3 regions of the Lysinibacillus sp. Bpr_S20 genome follow, and region 2 is predicted to be linked to each of the others. Evidence: riboswitches for the same ligand, from Rfam matches in the RefSeq annotation. Region 2 holds a riboswitch; each other region holds the start of a gene.
The links. A riboswitch is a leader RNA that binds a small molecule or an ion and turns the genes downstream of it on or off. The one in region 2 is predicted to bind thiamine pyrophosphate.

Region 1 (6,148 bases), on a different contig from region 2:
CTGACTGATTTTAAATTGGCCGTTGGATGTACGTACTTTATCTTTAGTGATATTGTTAATGGTAACGGTTTGTCCCTTTGCTTTGGCTGCAGCTACCTGCCCATCAATTTGAATTGAGTGGTTTAAAGACGAATCATTAGAAGCAGCGTGAACAGATGCAACTGGCAGAACTAAGGTTGCCGTAATAGCTGTTGCCATAAAAGTCGATATCGCTTTATTTTTCAAGTAAATCACTCCAATCTTAGTATTTAGTAGATAATATATCATATGTTTCTATATATTGGTATACGAAGGGCATGTTTTACTAAGGTGATAAAAAATAAATGGATAAATAGTCCTCTTTTATATAATTTAGACCTTCTGGGTAATGTGATTGAAATTCTGAAAGCCCTTAAAAATCTACTTAATTCGATAAGTCCTTCAATGTGGTGCGGCCCTCTTTTCGCTATCGATATATTTGAAAATGGAGGGGTGTTGGAGTATTGCTTTAAACGATTAACACGAAGAGCTACCAAAGATTTCAGAGTCTATCAATAATATGAATAGAAATCCAAAAGAATGACAAGAATTTGTAGTTTGCATGAAAGTAAATTATTTTTTACGTAATATAGTAGATGTTGGTTCAGTCCATTGACCAGGTGTAAAAATAGCACTACGAAAGGGGGGCATCACTATGATGTATCTCGGTATGATTTTTTTCCAAATTGTAGCTCCGATATTAGTGCTTCTAGTACTGGGGGCAGTTTTACAAAAGAAATTTCGCTTTAATTTAAAGGCATTATCTCAACTTATTACATATTGCTTCATGCCAGCAGCTGTTTTTGTGAACCTATATGAAACGAGTATAGAGCTGTCTGTGCTTGGTGAGGTTGCGTTATTTATTCTACTTTTCATAGGAAGCCAAATGGTGCTTAGTCACTTTCTAGCAAAGGGACTCAGATTAGTAAAAACAGAGGCAGCTGTATTTAAAAATAGTGTTGTCCTCATTAATTCAGGCAATTATGGTATCCCGGTTGCGCAAATGATTTTTGTGACCCAGCCGATTGGAGTAGCGATTCAGGTCATTCTTGTCATATTTCAAAATATGACGACCTATACTTATGGCTTGTACAATTTAATTTCTTCAACAAAATCGGGCATGTCAATTATAAAAGACTTCCTCAAAATGCCTATTATTCATGCGCTTATTATTGGTGTGGCAATGAACTATTTTAATATCGCTATTCCGCAGTTTGTAAGAATTCCGATCGACCATGTGGCAGATGGCTTTATTGCTATAGCGTTAATAACTTTAGGGGCACAACTATCACAACTTGAAATCAAATCCATGTTCAATAAGATGGTATACATAAGCTGTTTTACACGACTAATCTTAGGGCCTACCGTAGCATTGCTTATCATTTTTGCGCTTGGTCTTGATGGTGTCGTGGCACAATCACTTTTTATAGCTAGTTCGTTCCCGACTTCGCGTAATAGCTCTAGTCTGGCATTAGAATATGACGTAGAATCAGCAACTGCTGCACAAACAGTTTTATTTTCAACCATCGTAAGCTGTATAACGGTGACGATCGTGATTTATGTAGCGGAACTGTTGTTTACCTAACAGCTATAAAAGTCGATAAAAACTGTAATTGTTCCGATAAATCTTCAAAGTGTTCATATAAAAATGAATTCATCACAATAACGTTTCTTGAGGGCCTATGTGCTTGCTTTCTAGAGTCTCATCTGACGCTGACTCTTGGTGAATGTACCAAAAATAATAAAATGAAGCTTCCATCTATTAGCAATATCTGCTACACTAACATCAAACTTAATAGCATTAACTAGGGGAGTCTGATGAGTCAGGCTGAGAGGGAAACGCTTAGAGGTTTCTTGACCCTTTGGACCTGATCTGGCTCATACCAGCGTGGGAAAGTTAACCATTATTGCACTCTATGTTATTTGCAATAACTTTACCTTTACATTCTTAGCCGGATCCAAAATTATTATTTGGATTCGGCTTTTGTTTTTGTTGGGGTTAGCTAGATTCGGTCCTTGTATAAATGTAAAAGGGAGCGAAGTAGTTTATGACAACAGTTAGCGACAAGAATATTACGATTATGTCTAGTTTTGATGGAAGTAAAAAAGTTTATGTAGAAGGATCACGACCAGATATTTTAGTGCCAATGCGTGAAATTGCATTAAGTCCGACGACAGGAAGCTTTGGGGAAGAGGAAAATGCGCCAGTACGTGTTTATGATACGAGTGGTCCATACACTGATCCAGCGTATAAGGTGGATATTACGAAAGGATTGCCAGCTTTACGTAGTGCATGGATTAGAGAACGGGGTGACGTTGAAGAATACGAAGGTCGTACGATCAAGCCAGAAGACAATGGATTCCGTAATGCTGATGATCCACGAATGAAAGAAAACGTTTTTCCGGATTTATCTAGAAAGCCTTTGCGTGCGAAGAAAGGTAAAAATATAACGCAGCTTCACTATGCTCGAAAGGGGATTGTTACTCCAGAAATGGAATTTGTGGCGATTCGTGAAAATATGGACCCTGAATTCGTGCGCTCAGAGATTGCGGCAGGGCGTGCTATTTTGCCATCAAATATTAATCATCCTGAGGCCGAACCAATGATTATTGGACGTAATTTCCACGTAAAAATTAACGCCAATATTGGCAATTCGGCGGTGTCATCCTCTATTGCGGAAGAGGTAGAAAAAATGACGTGGGCTACACGCTGGGGTGCTGATAACATTATGGATTTATCAACTGGTAAGCATATTCATACGACACGTGAATGGATTATCCGTAATGCCGCGGTGCCAGTAGGGACGGTGCCGATTTATCAAGCGCTAGAAAAAGTAAATGGTGTGGCAGAGGATTTAACGTGGGAGGTGTATCGTGATACGTTAATCGAACAGGCTGAGCAAGGCGTTGATTACTTCACGATTCATGCAGGGGTATTGCTGCGTTATGTGCCATTAACGGCTAGTCGTGTAACAGGCATAGTGTCTCGGGGAGGCTCGATTATGGCTCAGTGGTGTTTATATCACCATCAAGAGAGCTTCTTATATACTCATTTTGAAGAAATTTGTGAAATTATGAAAACCTATGATGTTGCCTTCTCTTTAGGTGACGGTTTACGTCCTGGTTCTATTGCGGATGCAAATGACGAGGCTCAGTTTGCAGAGCTAGAAACGTTAGGAGAATTAACGCAAATTGCCTGGGAGCATGATGTCCAAGTGATGGTGGAAGGGCCAGGGCATGTGCCGATGCATCTGATTAAAGAAAATATGGATAAGCAGTTAGAAGTGTGTAAGGAAGCCCCTTTCTATACTTTAGGGCCCCTGACAACAGATATTGCTCCTGGCTATGACCATATTACATCGGCCATCGGTGCTGCAATGATAGGCTGGTATGGTACGGCAATGCTATGTTATGTGACGCCAAAAGAGCATCTTGGTTTACCGAATCGCGAGGATGTTCGTGTAGGGGTTATTACGTATAAAATTGCTGCACACGCTGCAGATTTAGCGAAGGGGCATCCGGGAGCACAGCAGCGTGACGATGCACTATCTAAGGCACGCTTTGAATTCCGCTGGCGCGATCAATTCAACCTATCGCTGGATCCAGAACGTGCAGTCGAATATCATGATGAAACCTTGCCTGCGGAAGGGGCAAAAACGGCGCACTTCTGTTCAATGTGTGGACCTAAGTTTTGCAGTATGAGAATCTCACAGGATATTCGTAATTATGCAAAAGAAAAAGACTTAAATACGACTGAAGCGATTCACCAAGGGATGCAGGAAAAGGCCGAGGAATTTAAAAAAGCAGGCAGTCAAATTTATCAATAATTATTAGAATGGGCTTGTGTCTAAATTAGGCACAAGCTTCATTTTGGTTCATGCCAAAGGTGAGGAGGTGAATGCGGATGTGGTTCCCTTTCTATGGTTGTGCAAACACCTAATTAATGAAGATAAAACCTTCGGCGGGTCACGGATTTTCAAAGGAATGAATTGCGCAGGCACAATTAAAATCCGGACGCATTGTTTATCTGCGTGGAAGTGATGCGTTGATATAAGTTGATTGGAGTGGAGGCTGGGCGACTCCTTGGGGATCAGCGATAGGGGAACTAAGGCTAAGAGCATCACATCCTGTGATAACGCCTTCGTGACCAACATCCTGCTGCTGCCGCTGCGTTAACACTACGCTTTCGCGCAAAAAACATCTGTTGCCCCGACGCCCCCAGGAAGCTTTGCTCTGTGCGAAAGCGTAGTGTAACGAAGTGACAGCAACAAATGTTTTCTGTAGCGAAAGCGAAGCGTCAGCAACAAATGTTTTATCTGCGCGAAAGCGAAGCGGCAGCGGCAAAGCGCCCAGTCGGAACGGAAATCAACCACACATTATAGTGATGAATCCTTATTTTGTAATTAAGATAAAAAAACTCCATGTGAAGATGCCTTCACATGGAGGAAAAGTTGGATTTGGATATCAATAATAAGTGGAGAATTAAACGTTTGTTGCTTGTTTTTCGTATGGATTTGAAAGGTCCATACCTTCTAATGAAAGACCCATAGCTTTTGCTACACCCTCACCATATGCTGGATCAGCTAAATAGCAGTGAAGGATGTGACGACGTTTGATGAACTCTTCAACTGATGCCATATCATTAGCAGTATTTTCGAATAGGCGTTGTTGCTCTTCGGCAGTCATTAGGCGGAATAGTTTACCTGGCTGCTCGAAGTAGTTGTTGTCATCTTCACGGAAGTCATGGATACCGGCATGACCGTCAATACGTAATTCAGGCTCTTTATAGTCTAAATTATGCTCCCATTCACCATAGCTATTTGGTTCGTAACCTAAAGTTGAACCAAGGTTGCCATCGAAACGCATAGCACCATCGCGGTGGAATGAACGGAATGGGCATTTTGGTGCGTTTACAGGAAGCATATAGTGGTTTACACCTAAACGGTAGCGTTGTGCATCTGCATACGCAAAGATACGACCCTGTAACATTTTGTCTGGAGAGAAGCTAATACCAGGGATAATGTTAGATGGGGCAAATGCAGCTTGTTCAACTTCAGCAAAGTAGTTGTCCGGATTTTTGTTTAACTCGAATTCACCCACAGGAATTAATGGGAAGTCTTTTTTATACCATACTTTTGTTAAATCAAATGGGTTATACGGTAATTCTCGAGCTTGTTCCTCTGTCATTACTTGAATGTACATTTTCCATTTAGGGAAATCGCCTTTTTCAATTGCCTCATAAAGATCGCGTTGTGAAGATTCGCGGTCATTACCGATTACTTCAGTAGCCTCAGCACCAGTTAAATTTTTAATGCCTTGCTCTGTACGGAAGTGGAATTTAACCCATACGCGCTCATTTTCGGCATTAATAAAGCTATAAGTATGAGAACCGAAACCATGCATGTTGCGGTATCCAGACGGAATACCACGGTCAGACATGACGATTGTTACCTGGTGAAGCGCTTCAGGTAATGAAGTCCAGAAATCCCAGTTTGAATTCGCGTTTTTCATATTTGTACGTGGGTCACGTTTTACAACGTGGTTTAAATCTGTAAAGTGTAAAGGATCACGGAAGAAGAATACAGGTGTGTTGTTACCAACTAAATCCCAGTTACCTTCTTCAGTATAGAATTTAAGTGCAAAGCCACGAATATCGCGCTCAGCATCTGCTGCACCACGTTCACCTGCAACTGTTGAGAAGCGTGCGAACATTTCAGTCTTTTTCCCAACTTCTGAGAAAATTTTTGCTTTTGTATATTTAGTAATATCATGCGTTACAGTGAAAGTACCGAATGCACCTGAACCTTTAGCATGCATACGACGTTCAGGAATAACTTCACGATTGAAGTTTGCTAATTTCTCAACTAGCCATACATCCTGGAGTAATAGAGGACCACGAGGACCTGCTGACATTGAATCGTGGTTGCTTACTACTGGAGCACCACCTGCTGTTGTAAATCGACGGCTACGATCATTTCCGTTTGTCATATTAGTTTACCTCCTAAAGAAAATTGTGAGTCAAACTCTTCATCAATAACTATAACAAATACAAACTAGAATTGCTAGTAAATTATAATCATTATCGTTAAAGAATTCTTATAGTAAGATATAAACTATAAATATATGCTAG
Region 2 (6,148 bases):
CTGCGTTAACGCGTGTTTTCAATGAATATGCACGCAAAATAGGTTTGTTAAAAGATAAAGATAAAAATCTTGAAGGGACAGACATTCGAGAGGGCTTAGCGGCGGTTGTTTCTGTTCGTATACCAGAGCATTTACTGCAATTCGAGGGTCAAACTAAGGGTAAGCTTGGGACGAGTGAGGCACGTTCGGCCGTAGATAGTGTTGTTTCGGAGCAAATTTTATATGTGCTTGAGGAAAACGCTGAATTGTCTGCATCTCTTGTGCGGAAAGCTATTCGTGCGCAACAAGTACGTGAAGCGGCTCGAAAAGCACGTGAAGATGCGCGAAACGGCAAGAAGAGTAAAAAAGGCAGTACAATTCTTTCTGGAAAATTAACACCTGCACAATCTCGCAATGCAGCGAAAAACGAGCTGTATTTAGTCGAAGGTGACTCAGCAGGAGGCTCTGCAAAACAAGGACGAGATCGTACGTTCCAAGCGATTTTGCCATTGCGTGGTAAAGTCATTAATACGGAAAAAGCAAAGCTTCAGGATATTATGAAAAACGAGGAGATCTCAACGATAATTCATGCCATTGGTGCTGGTGTCGGTGCAGAATTCTCAGTTGAGGATTCTGCTTATGACAAAGTCGTTATTATGACCGATGCTGATACGGACGGAGCGCATATTCAAGTGCTGCTGTTAACGTTCTTCTATCGTTATATGCGACCATTGATTGAAGCTGGAAAGGTATTTATCGCGTTACCACCACTTTATAAAATCTCAAGGGGTACTGGTAAAAAAGAAGTGATTGAATACGCTTGGACCGAAAATGATTTACAAAAGGCTATTAAAAAAGTTGGAAAGGGTTACATATTACAGCGCTATAAAGGTCTTGGTGAGATGAATGCTGACCAGCTGTGGGATACGACGATGAACCCTGATACGCGTACATTAATTCGTGTAACAATTGAGGATGGTGCACGTGCTGAAAGACGTGTGACAACATTAATGGGCGATAAGGTAGAGCCGCGCCGTAAATGGATCGAAGCCAATGTAAACTTCGGTATGGAGGATGATTCAAATATTTTAGACAATGAATTCATCCAACAAGAGGAGGACCAACATGAGTAGTACTGAAAAGTTTCAAGATTTACCTTTAGAAGAAGTCATGGGTGACCGTTTTGGTCGCTATAGTAAATATATTATTCAAGACCGCGCGTTGCCTGATGCACGTGACGGTCTTAAGCCTGTTCAACGACGTATTTTATATGCAATGTTTACGGAGGGCAATACGAACGACAAACCATTCCGTAAATCAGCAAAAACGGTCGGTAATGTTATCGGTAATTATCACCCTCACGGTGACAGCTCAGTCTATGAAGCAATGGTCCGCATGAGTCAGGATTGGAAAGCGCGTCATATGCTTATTGAAATGCACGGGAATAATGGTTCTGTTGATGGTGACCCACCGGCCGCGATGCGTTATACAGAGGCAAGACTTTCTGCTATTGCAGCGGAGATGCTACGCGATATCGGCAAGAAAACGGTTGAATTTGTACCAAACTTTGATGATCAGGATATGGAGCCAACTGTTTTACCAGCGCGTTTCCCGAACTTACTAGTCAACGGCTCAACGGGTATTTCGGCCGGCTATGCAACGGATATCCCTCCGCACGCACTTGATGAGGTGCTAGACGGTGTTCTTATGCGCTTAGATAACCCTAATACGACTGTTGATGAATTAATGACAGTCATTAAAGGGCCTGATTTCCCAACTGGTGGTATTATTCAAGGTGTTGATGGTATTAAAAAGGCATACGAAACAGGTCGCGGTAAAATCATCGTGCGCGCGCAAGCAGTTGTTGAGCCCATTAAAGGCGGCAAAGAGCAAATCGTTATTACTGAATTACCATATGATGTTAATAAAGCGAATCTTGTAAAGAAAATCGATGAGCAACGCGTAGATAAACGCCTTGAAGGAATTTCGGAAATTCGTGATGAATCGGATCGTACTGGCCTACGTGTAGTGATTGAACTGAAAAAAGATGTGCCTGGACAAGGGATTTTAAATTACTTGTTCAAAACAACTGATTTACAAGTAGCCTATAATTTTAATATGATTGCGATCCATAATCGTCGTCCGACAATGATGACATTGCCATTGTTACTCGATTCTTATATTGCCCATCAAAAGGAAGTCGTAACGAACCGCTCCATTTACGATTTGCAAAAGGCTAAAGATCGTTCGCATATTGTGGAAGGCTTGATAAAGGCGTTGTCCATTTTAGATGAAGTCATTGCAACCATTCGTTCTTCAAATGATAAACGCGATGCCAAAACAAATTTACAGGAGAAGTTTGGCTTTACGGAAGTGCAATCAGAGGCTATCGTGAGCTTGCAATTATACCGTTTAACGAATACGGATATTACTGAATTACGTGCTGAACAGGAAGAGTTAAATAAATTGATTGCGAAGCTAGAAGGTATTCTTAATAGCGAAGCAAAACTTGTACGTGTCATTAAACAAGAACTACAGGATATTAAAAAGCGTTTTTCAGAGCCACGTCGTTCAAAAATCGAACAAGAAATTGAAGAAATCAAAATTACATTAGATGTCCTTGTGCCAAGTGAAGAGGTCGTTGTGACAGTTACAAAGGATGGCTATATTAAGCGTACATCTACACGCTCACATGCAGCTTCGAATGGTCAGGATTTTGCGATGAAGGATTCCGATTATTTATTATATGAAGCAAATTTAAATACACAGCATCATTTACTATTATTCACAAATCGAGGCAATTATATTTATCAGCCTGTCCATGAACTACCTGATATTCGATGGAAGGATCTTGGTCAGCATATTTCCAGTATCGTGCCGACTGGGGAAGATGAGTCTATTATTGCTGTATACGGTTTTGAAACATTCGAACAGGCCAATACGTATATTTTAACAGCTACGAAGGATGGACAAATTAAACGCTCCCCTGTAGCTGATTATGCTGTTACACGCTATTCGAAACCAATCAAAACGATGAATGTTAAGTCAGGCGATGAAATGATTTTTGCAGACATTGTGACGGACGAGGCAGAACTAATGTTAACGACAGATACTGCCTATGCGATTCGTTTCCCAATAGAGGAATTGCCGGTAACGGGTGTCAAAACAGGTGGCGTCAAAGGGATTACGCTGAAAGATGGAGAAGCATTAGTCGGCATCAATGTTTTACCGCCAAATGACACGGCCTATGTTGCGATTGTCACACATCGCGGTGCTGTGAAGAAAATGAATGTTGCCGAAGTAGAAATGACAAGTCGTGCAAAACGCGGCTTAAAAGTATTAACAGAGTTAAAAGCGAACCCACATCGTATCGTGGCTGTCAAAAAAGTTACTGATGAGGAACAGCTTACAATCGAGACGGAAAAAGGCGTACAAGAGATTCTTGATGTACAAGCATTAACCCGAGCAGATCGCCACTCCAACGGCTCCTTTAAAGTAGATATTGCGACAGACGGTGCCATTTCACATGTCTTTACAGTCAAAAAAGAAGAGAAATAAAATTCGTTTATCTAGCCCATGCTCTTTTTGAGAGCTGGGTTTTTTTTATTTGTTTTTTCAGCTGATAAACTAGGGCAATCGCTGATAAACTTCTGATATTCGCTGATAAAGTAACAGAATCGCTGATAAACTCCCAATTATCGCTGATAAAGAAAATTTCATCAATGGACTGGTCTATGTCAGAAAATGGAGTTTTTGAAGATAGAGATTTATGCTGTTAAATTTATATTTACTGCGCAATCGGTAAACAGAGCCTTGTCATTTCCGGATAGTTATGGGTATAATAATCATCGAAAAGTTCATATGGAAAGAATGTAGGGGGGCTGGTGTTGCCAGCTGAGATTGTGTCCGATAGATGCTGACCCTTTGAACCTGATTTGGCTCGTACCAGCGTAGGGAACATCTATTCAAAAAAAGAAAGTTTTTGATACTGATTGTATAACGTCTGGGAGGAATCCTAGGCGTTTTTTATGTTTTTCGGACTTTTTGATGCATGCACAGGCCTTTCGTATAAAAAGACTATGAATACGCTTTCTTCTGGTACAGACATTCATTCATGAACACTTTCACACTACTTACTTGGAGGATTCGGCATGAAAAAATGGTTATTGGTCCTAATGGCTGCACTTTTCACATTAGCGAGTTGTAGCGAAAAAGAGGCTAAAAAGGATGCTAATGGATTAACAAAAGTATCGGTGGTTCTTGATTGGACACCGAACACAAATCATACAGGTTTATATGTCGCGGAAAAACTGGGTTACTTTAAGGAACAGGGCTTAGATGTTGATATTGTATTACCTGGTGAAGCGGGTGCAGATCAGCTCGTAGCGTCTGGGAAGGCTCAGTTTGGCGTAAGCTATCAGGAAGGAATTACTCAGGCGCGTGTGCAGGATGTACCTTTAGTATCGATTGCAGCGATTATTCAACATAATACTTCTGGCTTCGCATCTATCGCATCAAAAGGTATTACATCACCAAAGGATTTTGAAGGTAAAACATACGGTGGCTGGGGTGCACCACTTGAAAAGGCTGTATTACAGTCACTTATGCAAACAGAAAATGCGGATATTAATAAGTTAGATATCGTCAATGCAGGCGATTTAGATTTCTTCACAATGATGAAAAAAGATATTGATTTTGCATGGATTTATTATGCATGGACAGGTATTGAAGCAGAACTTCGTGGTGAAAAGCTGAACATGCTTTATTTAACAGATTATAGCAAGCAGCTAGATTATTACACACCTGTACTTGCTACAAATGAAAAAATGATGAAGGATGATCCTGAGACGGTAAAAGCATTTGTCGCTGCTGTAGCAAAGGGCTATGAGTATGCAATAAATCACCCTAATGAAGCAGCTGATATTTTACTAGAAGCGGTTCCTGATTTAGATAAGAATCTTGTGCATAAAAGTCAGGAATGGCTAGCAGATAAGTATCAAGACGACGCTACACAATGGGGTGAGCAAAAACTAGCAGTCTGGGAAAACTACGCGAAATGGATGGCCGACAACAAAGTTTTAGAGGGCGAGTTTAACGCAAAACAAGCATTTACAAACGACTTTTTACCGAAAAAGGAGACAAAGTAATATGGCAAACTCATTAATAAGTGTACAAATTATCCCGAAAACTAAAACATATGAAGATGTGATCCCCTTTGTCGATGCAGCGATTGCGGTTATTGACGCATCAGGGGTGAAATATGAAGTGCATCCGTTAGAAACGACAATGGAGGGCGAGCTAACGACTTTGCTACAAATTATTGAAAAAATGAATGCTAAGATGGTTGAGCTCGGAGCAATCAATGTTATTACGCAAGTGAAAATTTTATATCAGCCATCTGGTATTACAATGGATACGCTAACGGAGAAATACAAGTGATGAAGCAAGCTTTCAAACAAGGAAGGACGATAATTTTTATCGCCTTCCTCTTATTCATCTGGGAACTAATTGTCCGTTTTGCTGATATTCCACATTGGCTTTTGCCTACACCGAGTGCCATTTTGAAAGAAGGTTCTCAATCGTATGAGACGTTTGTGCCACATGCTTTAGCGACTGTTCAATTAGCACTTCTAGGCCTTGCCATTGGCATATTGTGTGGACTAACCGTTGCCGTATTATTACATCGTTTTACGTTCGTTCGGGAGTTATTTTACCCTATTCTCATTATGTCACAGAATATCCCTGTACTCGTCCTTGCACCGCTATTGATCATTTGGTTTGGTTTTGGTTTATTGCCAAAGCTTATTATTATTTGTCTTGTGTGCTTTTTCCCTATTGTTATTTCAGCCATGGATGGCTTTCGTCAAACTGCGCCTGAGCTGAAGCATTATTTTGAAATGATTGGTGCAACGAAGGCACAAACTTTTTGGAAGCTTGAATGGCCCTATGCGTACCCATCGATTTTTTCGGGCATAAAGATTGCGGCAACTTATAGCGTAATGGGGGCTGTCATTGCGGAATGGTTAGGTGCGAAAAAGGGGATTGGTGTCTATATGACATTGGCACAATCTTCATTTAGAACAGACCGTGTATTTGTAGCGATTTTTGCCATCGTATTTTTAAGTTTACTATTATTTAGTGCGATTCGATTAATAGAAAAATTTGTTGT
Region 3 (6,148 bases), on a different contig from region 2:
TTCATAAAATGTGCGAATGTAGCATTTCCCACCTTGAATTGATACCACATTTTCACCCTTTTTCCTCAATAATCTCCAAATTTTAAGCACCATTTTCCACACTAACCTTCCGATAATTATCAATACATTTTAATGCCTGCGTTCATTCAATTTGTGGATCATCACCAAAACGTGTGGTTGATTTCCGTTCCGACCGGGCGCTTTCCTGGAGTCGCCAGTCTGAACGGGCTTATAGTAGACGTTTTAACAAAAGTCATCCGCAACTTCTGTTGATTAACCCAATTTATAGGGAAACCACCACTGAATTGAAGTTTTACTTTACCCCGCTTTAACGGTCAGTAAACAAAAATGTCTTCCCCGTTAAAACGGGATTCAGTTGACATAGTCGTCGATTAACTGACCGTAAAAGCCCGATTGGTTCAACTAACAATCAGCGGGTAAAACGCCCACTGATTGAAGTTTTACTTTATCCCGCTTTAACGGTCAGTAAACAAAAATGTCTTCCACGTTAAAACGAGATTCAGTTGACATAGTCGTTGATTAACTGACCGTAAAAGCCCGATTGGTTCAACTAACAATCAGCGGGTAAAACGCCCACTGATTGAAGTTTTACTTTATCCCGCTTTAACGGTCAGTAAACAAAAATGTCTTCCCCGTTAAAACGGGATTCAGTTAACATAGTCGTCGATTAACTGACCGTAAAAGCCCGATTGGTTCAACTAACAATCAGCGGGTAAAACGCCCACTGATTGAAGTTTTACTTTATTGTATGTAAAAAAAGATGCTGCTACAACTAAAACATATCGTCTTGTTGTTACAGCATCCCTAACATTATTTCATTTTTTGTTTTTGTTTTGATTTTTGTTTTTTAGGTTTTTCTTCTAACAATTCAAGGCTAGACGATTCAGCATCTTCTAAATGGGCTTTGCCTAATACATTCGTTAAATGAAGGCCTCGTTTTTGTGCCTCGCGTTCGATATGAGCTAGTGTTTCTTTTAGCACTTGTACACGGGCATATTGTTTATCGTCTCCTGGTATTAGAACCCATGGCGCATTTTTCTTATCAGTCTTCTCAAACATGTCATTCGCAGCTTCTATATACTGAGGTGTTTTTTCACGATTTCGCCAGTCTTCGTCTGTTAGCTTCCAAGACTTATATGGATCTTCCTCGCGTTCTTTAAAACGTTTAAGCTGTTCCTCATCAGATACTTGAAGCCAAAACTTAATAACAATATAATCTCCTGCTGTTAAAATCTTTTCGAAATTATTTATTTCTTCGTATGCACGAGACCACTCTTCTTTTGTTGCAAATCCTTCAATACGCTCAACTAATACACGACCATACCACGAGCGGTCAAAAATAGCGATTTGTCCATGCTGTGGCAGCTTTCTCCAAAAGCGTTGTAAATAATTGTAGCGCAATTCATGAGGCTGAGGTGCTGAGATTGGGTGTACAATATAGCCACGTGGATCAGCACGTTCAATGAGACGCTTAATAGCGCCACCCTTGCCAGCAGCATCCATACCTTCAAATACTAGAATTAGCCCAATCTTATTGTTTAATAAAAACTGTTGAGCATTTAACATTTCATATTGGAGTACTTTTAATTTCTTTTTATACATCTTCTTATCCAGTTTAACTGATAAATCTAGATCATTTAAATTTTGAGTCATTAAAACTTCACTCCTTACTTTTAATAATCCTATTGTACTAAAGAAACATATAAGTGCATATCCAAATGGTAAATTGTAGATAATTTTAGCGAAACAACACGATACATTGTTGGAAATTTCCGTTATAATGAAAATATAATGTGACAGTCCTATACTTATTTGTCTTTTCCCTATACAATTTAACACGAAGGGAGAGGAAAACATGCCTCGATTTTTTTTGATGACAATCACTTATATTGTCTCACTCATCCTAACCTTTTCATCCTATTTCATGAAAATAAACGGTCAAACTTCTTTAGAAATTTCAAATCGTTTTCCAGTAATATTTGCACCTTTTAATGTTAGTTATGTGATTTGGATTGTAGTTTACGTGTTACTTGGTTATTGGTTAGTAATGAATCTAAAAAAGACATCTATGAAACAGACTGTTCTCTTTAGTAGCATATGTATCATGCAGGCGTTAGCAATTGTGGTTTGGCATCACGAACTATTTATCGTATCCATTGTCAGTTCGTTTATTTTAGTACTGTATTTGTTTAAGTTGTACAAGACGTATCCTCTTAGCAATAATTCACCCATAGGTCGTTTACCCTTTTCGATTTACTTCGGATGGGTTACATTTAGTCTGATGACAAATGTAAGCTTTATGCTAACATCTTATCAATGGAATGGTTTTGGCCTTAGTAATCCACTTTGGGCAGTTATTTTACTAACAATTGGAGTAGCAATCGCGCTACATATTCGATTCCATTATTTTGATATTATCTTTCCAAGTGTATTTATCTGGTCCTATATTGGGGTCGCTTTACATAATGGTTTTGATGAGCTACTTGTCACAACAGCAGCCTTATTTTTATGTGGAGTTCTTCTTGTCGGTATATTATTTATTAAAAAAAATCCTGCCTACCAAAAATAAATTGGTTAGCAGGATTTTAACTTTTTTATTGTTCTTCAAGTGAAGTTAAAACAATTGGTTTGTCTTTCGTAACGATGATTGAATGCTCAATTTGAGCAACGAATGATTTGTCAGGCGTAACGAATGTCCATCCGTCACCAGCTTCTACAATATGCTCCGCTTTCGCTGAGATAAATGGCTCGACTGCAAGCACCATGCCCTCTTTCATAATTGTAGAATCCCATGCATCATAATAGTTTAAAATGTGGTTTGGCTCATCGTGTAATGAACGACCTAAACCATGACCTGTTAGATTCATAATCACTGTTAAATCATTTGCATATGCTTCACGTTCAACAGCTTTACCGATTTGGTTTAATTTTGATCCGGCTTTTACTTTTGTCATCGCACGATCGAAAGCACTTTTGGCTACGCGACATAGCTTTTCTTTATCCTCATAGCCTTCACCTACTACAAATGAAATTCCCGTATCAGCAAAGTAACCATTTAATGAACCAGATACGTCAATATTGACGATATCTCCTTCTTTAATCACTCGTTGACCAGGAATACCATGTGCAACTTCCTCATTAACACTAATGCAAGTGTATCCTGGGAAATCATACTCCCCTTTAGGTCCAGAAACCGCTCCTGCCTCAGCAAACATTCGGCCAGCGATTTCATCTAATTCAAGAGTTGTTACACCTGGTTTTGTAGCAGCCTTCATTGCCTCACGAATTTCAGCACAAATACGGCCAATTTTTTTAAAGGCTTCAATCTCTTCTTGCGTTTTTACAATCATTTTTAACGTCCCTTTCATCTAATATCTCTATTTAATATAACATAACTTTTTATACATAAAACGCTAAACGCTTTAAATATTATATGCCGTCATAAATTGTAAAGTGCTGAAAACAGGCTTATCTCCATAACGTGGAGTTGATTTCCGTTCCGGCTGGGCGCTTTGTAGCTGACGCTTCGCTTTCGCTACAGATAAAACATTGTTGCTGTCGCTTCGCTTTCGCACAGAGCAGGGCTTCCTGGGGGCGTCGGGGCAACAGGATGTTGGTCACGAAGGCGTTATCACAGGACGTGATGCTTTTAGCCTTCGTTCCTCTATATCGCTAATCCCCAAGGAGTCGCCCAGCCTCCACTCCAATCAACTTATTTACATGACATACATTTTAATATATGCAAGTCCTAACTAGCTAAAAAAGCAACAATCTTTCATTCAATTCAATAAAAATAAAGCCCTCCACTCATGTGAAGGGCAAAATAGTTATGATTTTCGTTGCATTAATTGAGGTGCTGCTGTAAATAACAGGACGCCGACAACTGCTGTTAAAATCGTTGCTGGTAGCATATATGTTCCATTATAGATAATTGAATAAATCCACGCATTTTGATCACCAGCATACTCTTTGAAAAATACAGCGCCTCCAATAGTATGTGCTGCATAACGTAAAAAGCCTGCTAATACAGTCCCTAAAATAATATAAAGCGCCATTTTCTTTTTGTTTAAATCTTTTGCAGCCTCAAGCACCGGTCGACGCACAACGGCCGCTAAGCCTACTACTGTAAAGGCAATGCCATAATCTAGCGTTCCTTGAAGCCAATGCACTATTGTAGCACCAAACATTGTTTGCATTACACCAATGAGTAAACCCGTTGTCATGCCTGGAATAAGGCCCCATCGGAATGCTATTAAAATTATTGGCACCATCACTAGACTAACAGAGCCTCCTTGTGCCCATACTTTAAAGGAAACCTGATCTAGCACAAGACCAATCGCTGCGAATATCGCAATCTCCACTAGCATTAAAAGTTTTTTACTGTCCAAAAATATTCTCTCCTTTGTTCCGATGTAGGATACAAGAGCAGGAATAGAAATCAGTTGGCAAATATGTCCCTACCTGGCATCAATAAAGATAAAAAAACGATGCCAGGACAGAGCCTCACATCGTAATAGTGTCGGTTTCTATCCACATCCCTACGCAAGCGTTAACTTACAGGTTCAAAGAGTCAAGGCATCACGTGCCCAGTCTCAGCTGACATCATCAGCCCCCCTTGTGGTCGTTACATCTTAATTTAGTTGAACAACCTCATTGTACGCAAACACTGTTATGATTACAACCTCTTCCACAAAATTTTTTGAAACTTTACTGTTTTTCATGCGTAAATATTAAAAAAGGAGGTACTACTATGGAGAACCAAAAAATTTTATCTGCCTTTAGTTATCTCAGTATTTTATTCGCACCGTTTATTGTGCCATTAATCGTTTACTTTGTTGCAAAAGATAGCGATGTAAAGAGTCACTCTATTCGAGCACTAATATCACATTTAATCCCAGTCGCTTTCGGAATTATTTTATTTGCCGTCTTTATCTTCTCAACTTTAACATTCAACAATCTTGACCCTGATTTAGGTAGTAATAAGTTTCTTATCATTTGGTTAGTTTCATTCGGAATTTACTTTCTTGTTTCAATAGGAGTTGTCATCTGGAACATTATACAAGCTGTTCGCGTTGTCCGATAAGTTTCATTCCAATCTCACCTTGAACGGAAAGTACTAAAGGAGCTGTTATTTTGTGAAAGTATCTAAAGTTGTTAAAGTCGCCGTAAAATTAGCACCTATCGCTATCCCAATTGTAAAAAAAGTAATCGCTGCAAAGAAAAGAACTAATCCTAACGTAACTAAAAAATGATAAAGAGGCGTTTTTCCACACAATGGAAACACGCCTCTTTGTTATTTCACTTCAAAATATGTTTGACTATGACCGTTCATTGCTTTTTCAACATGCAACACAGCAGGCATTGTAGCTTTTAATTCCGCAACGTGTGAGATGACTCCAATCATACGTCCGGAATCTTGTAAATCAATAAGCGTATCAATCGCCTTATTTAACGCTTCTTCATCAAGAGAACCAAAGCCCTCATCAATAAACATCGTTTCAATGCGAATATTACCTTGAAAACTTTGAATGACATCTGCCATCCCAAGGGCAAGACTTAATGATGCATTAAACTTCTCTCCCCCTGATAATGTTTTAACATCTCGTAATTGATCCGTATAAGCATCATACACATCTAGTCCAAGCCCACTTTGCTTAGCATGCTTTTCTAAGCGATCTGAACGCCGTAGCTCAAATTGACCGTTAGATAAATGATAAAGCCGGACATTTGCTGCCTCTGTAATTTTATCTAAATAATTGATTTGAATATAACGCTCAAAGGATAGTTTTTTCACATTTTGCCCATTTAGCATTGCATACAGTTCCTTAACTTGTCCCGCCTCTTTTTCAAGTAAACGAATCTCCTGTTCGGTCTCCTCAACTTTTTCGATAAAGTCCGCACAAGCCTTCGCAAATCTTTCCATTTGTTGCAATACTTTAAAGGCTTCTTCATAGGTTACACGAAGCATCTCTAACTTTTCTTCCATTGCCATTAAATCTTGTTTCTCTTGGCCTTTTAGATGCTTCTCTCCCTCAGTAATTTGTACCTGTAATGTATGGATTTGTAGTGCATACTCATTGCAAGCCTTCCTTAAAGCTTCTATTTGCAACACGCTTCGCTTCCCAGT

Region 1: linked by a shared signal. The riboswitch ahead of thiC (phosphomethylpyrimidine synthase ThiC) and the one ahead of MWJ95_RS15090 (ABC transporter substrate-binding protein) in region 2 are both predicted to bind thiamine pyrophosphate.
Region 3: linked by a shared signal. The riboswitch ahead of thiT (energy-coupled thiamine transporter ThiT) and the one ahead of MWJ95_RS15090 (ABC transporter substrate-binding protein) in region 2 are both predicted to bind thiamine pyrophosphate.

What each region holds. Positions count from the first base shown of each region.
Region 1 covers NZ_JALNLQ010000013.1:82,185-88,332, forward strand. The annotation lists gene MWJ95_RS22035 (S-layer protein) at 1-198, opposite strand, end outside; gene MWJ95_RS22040 (AEC family transporter) at 674-1,603, shown strand; TPP riboswitch at 1,816-1,930, shown strand; gene thiC (phosphomethylpyrimidine synthase ThiC) at 2,067-3,845, shown strand; gene MWJ95_RS22050 (hypothetical protein) at 4,042-4,212, opposite strand; gene MWJ95_RS22055 (catalase) at 4,501-6,006, opposite strand.
Region 2 covers NZ_JALNLQ010000005.1:261,752-267,899, forward strand. The annotation lists gene parE (DNA topoisomerase IV subunit B) at 1-1,112, shown strand, start outside; gene parC (DNA topoisomerase IV subunit A) at 1,105-3,537, shown strand; TPP riboswitch at 3,844-3,953, shown strand; gene MWJ95_RS15090 (ABC transporter substrate-binding protein) at 4,131-5,126, shown strand; gene MWJ95_RS15095 (thiamine-binding protein) at 5,128-5,418, shown strand; gene MWJ95_RS15100 (ABC transporter permease) at 5,418-6,148, shown strand, end outside.
Region 3 covers NZ_JALNLQ010000011.1:39,121-45,268, forward strand. The annotation lists gene MWJ95_RS20675 (GNAT family N-acetyltransferase) at 1-93, opposite strand, end outside; gene MWJ95_RS20680 (polyphosphate kinase 2 family protein) at 832-1,674, opposite strand; gene MWJ95_RS20685 (hypothetical protein) at 1,877-2,590, shown strand; gene map (type I methionyl aminopeptidase) at 2,616-3,371, opposite strand; gene MWJ95_RS20695 (hypothetical protein) at 3,444-3,596, opposite strand; gene thiT (energy-coupled thiamine transporter ThiT) at 3,849-4,409, opposite strand; TPP riboswitch at 4,540-4,647, opposite strand; gene MWJ95_RS20705 (magnetosome magnetite crystal formation protein family) at 4,772-5,104, shown strand; gene MWJ95_RS20710 (AAA family ATPase) at 5,315-6,148, opposite strand, start outside.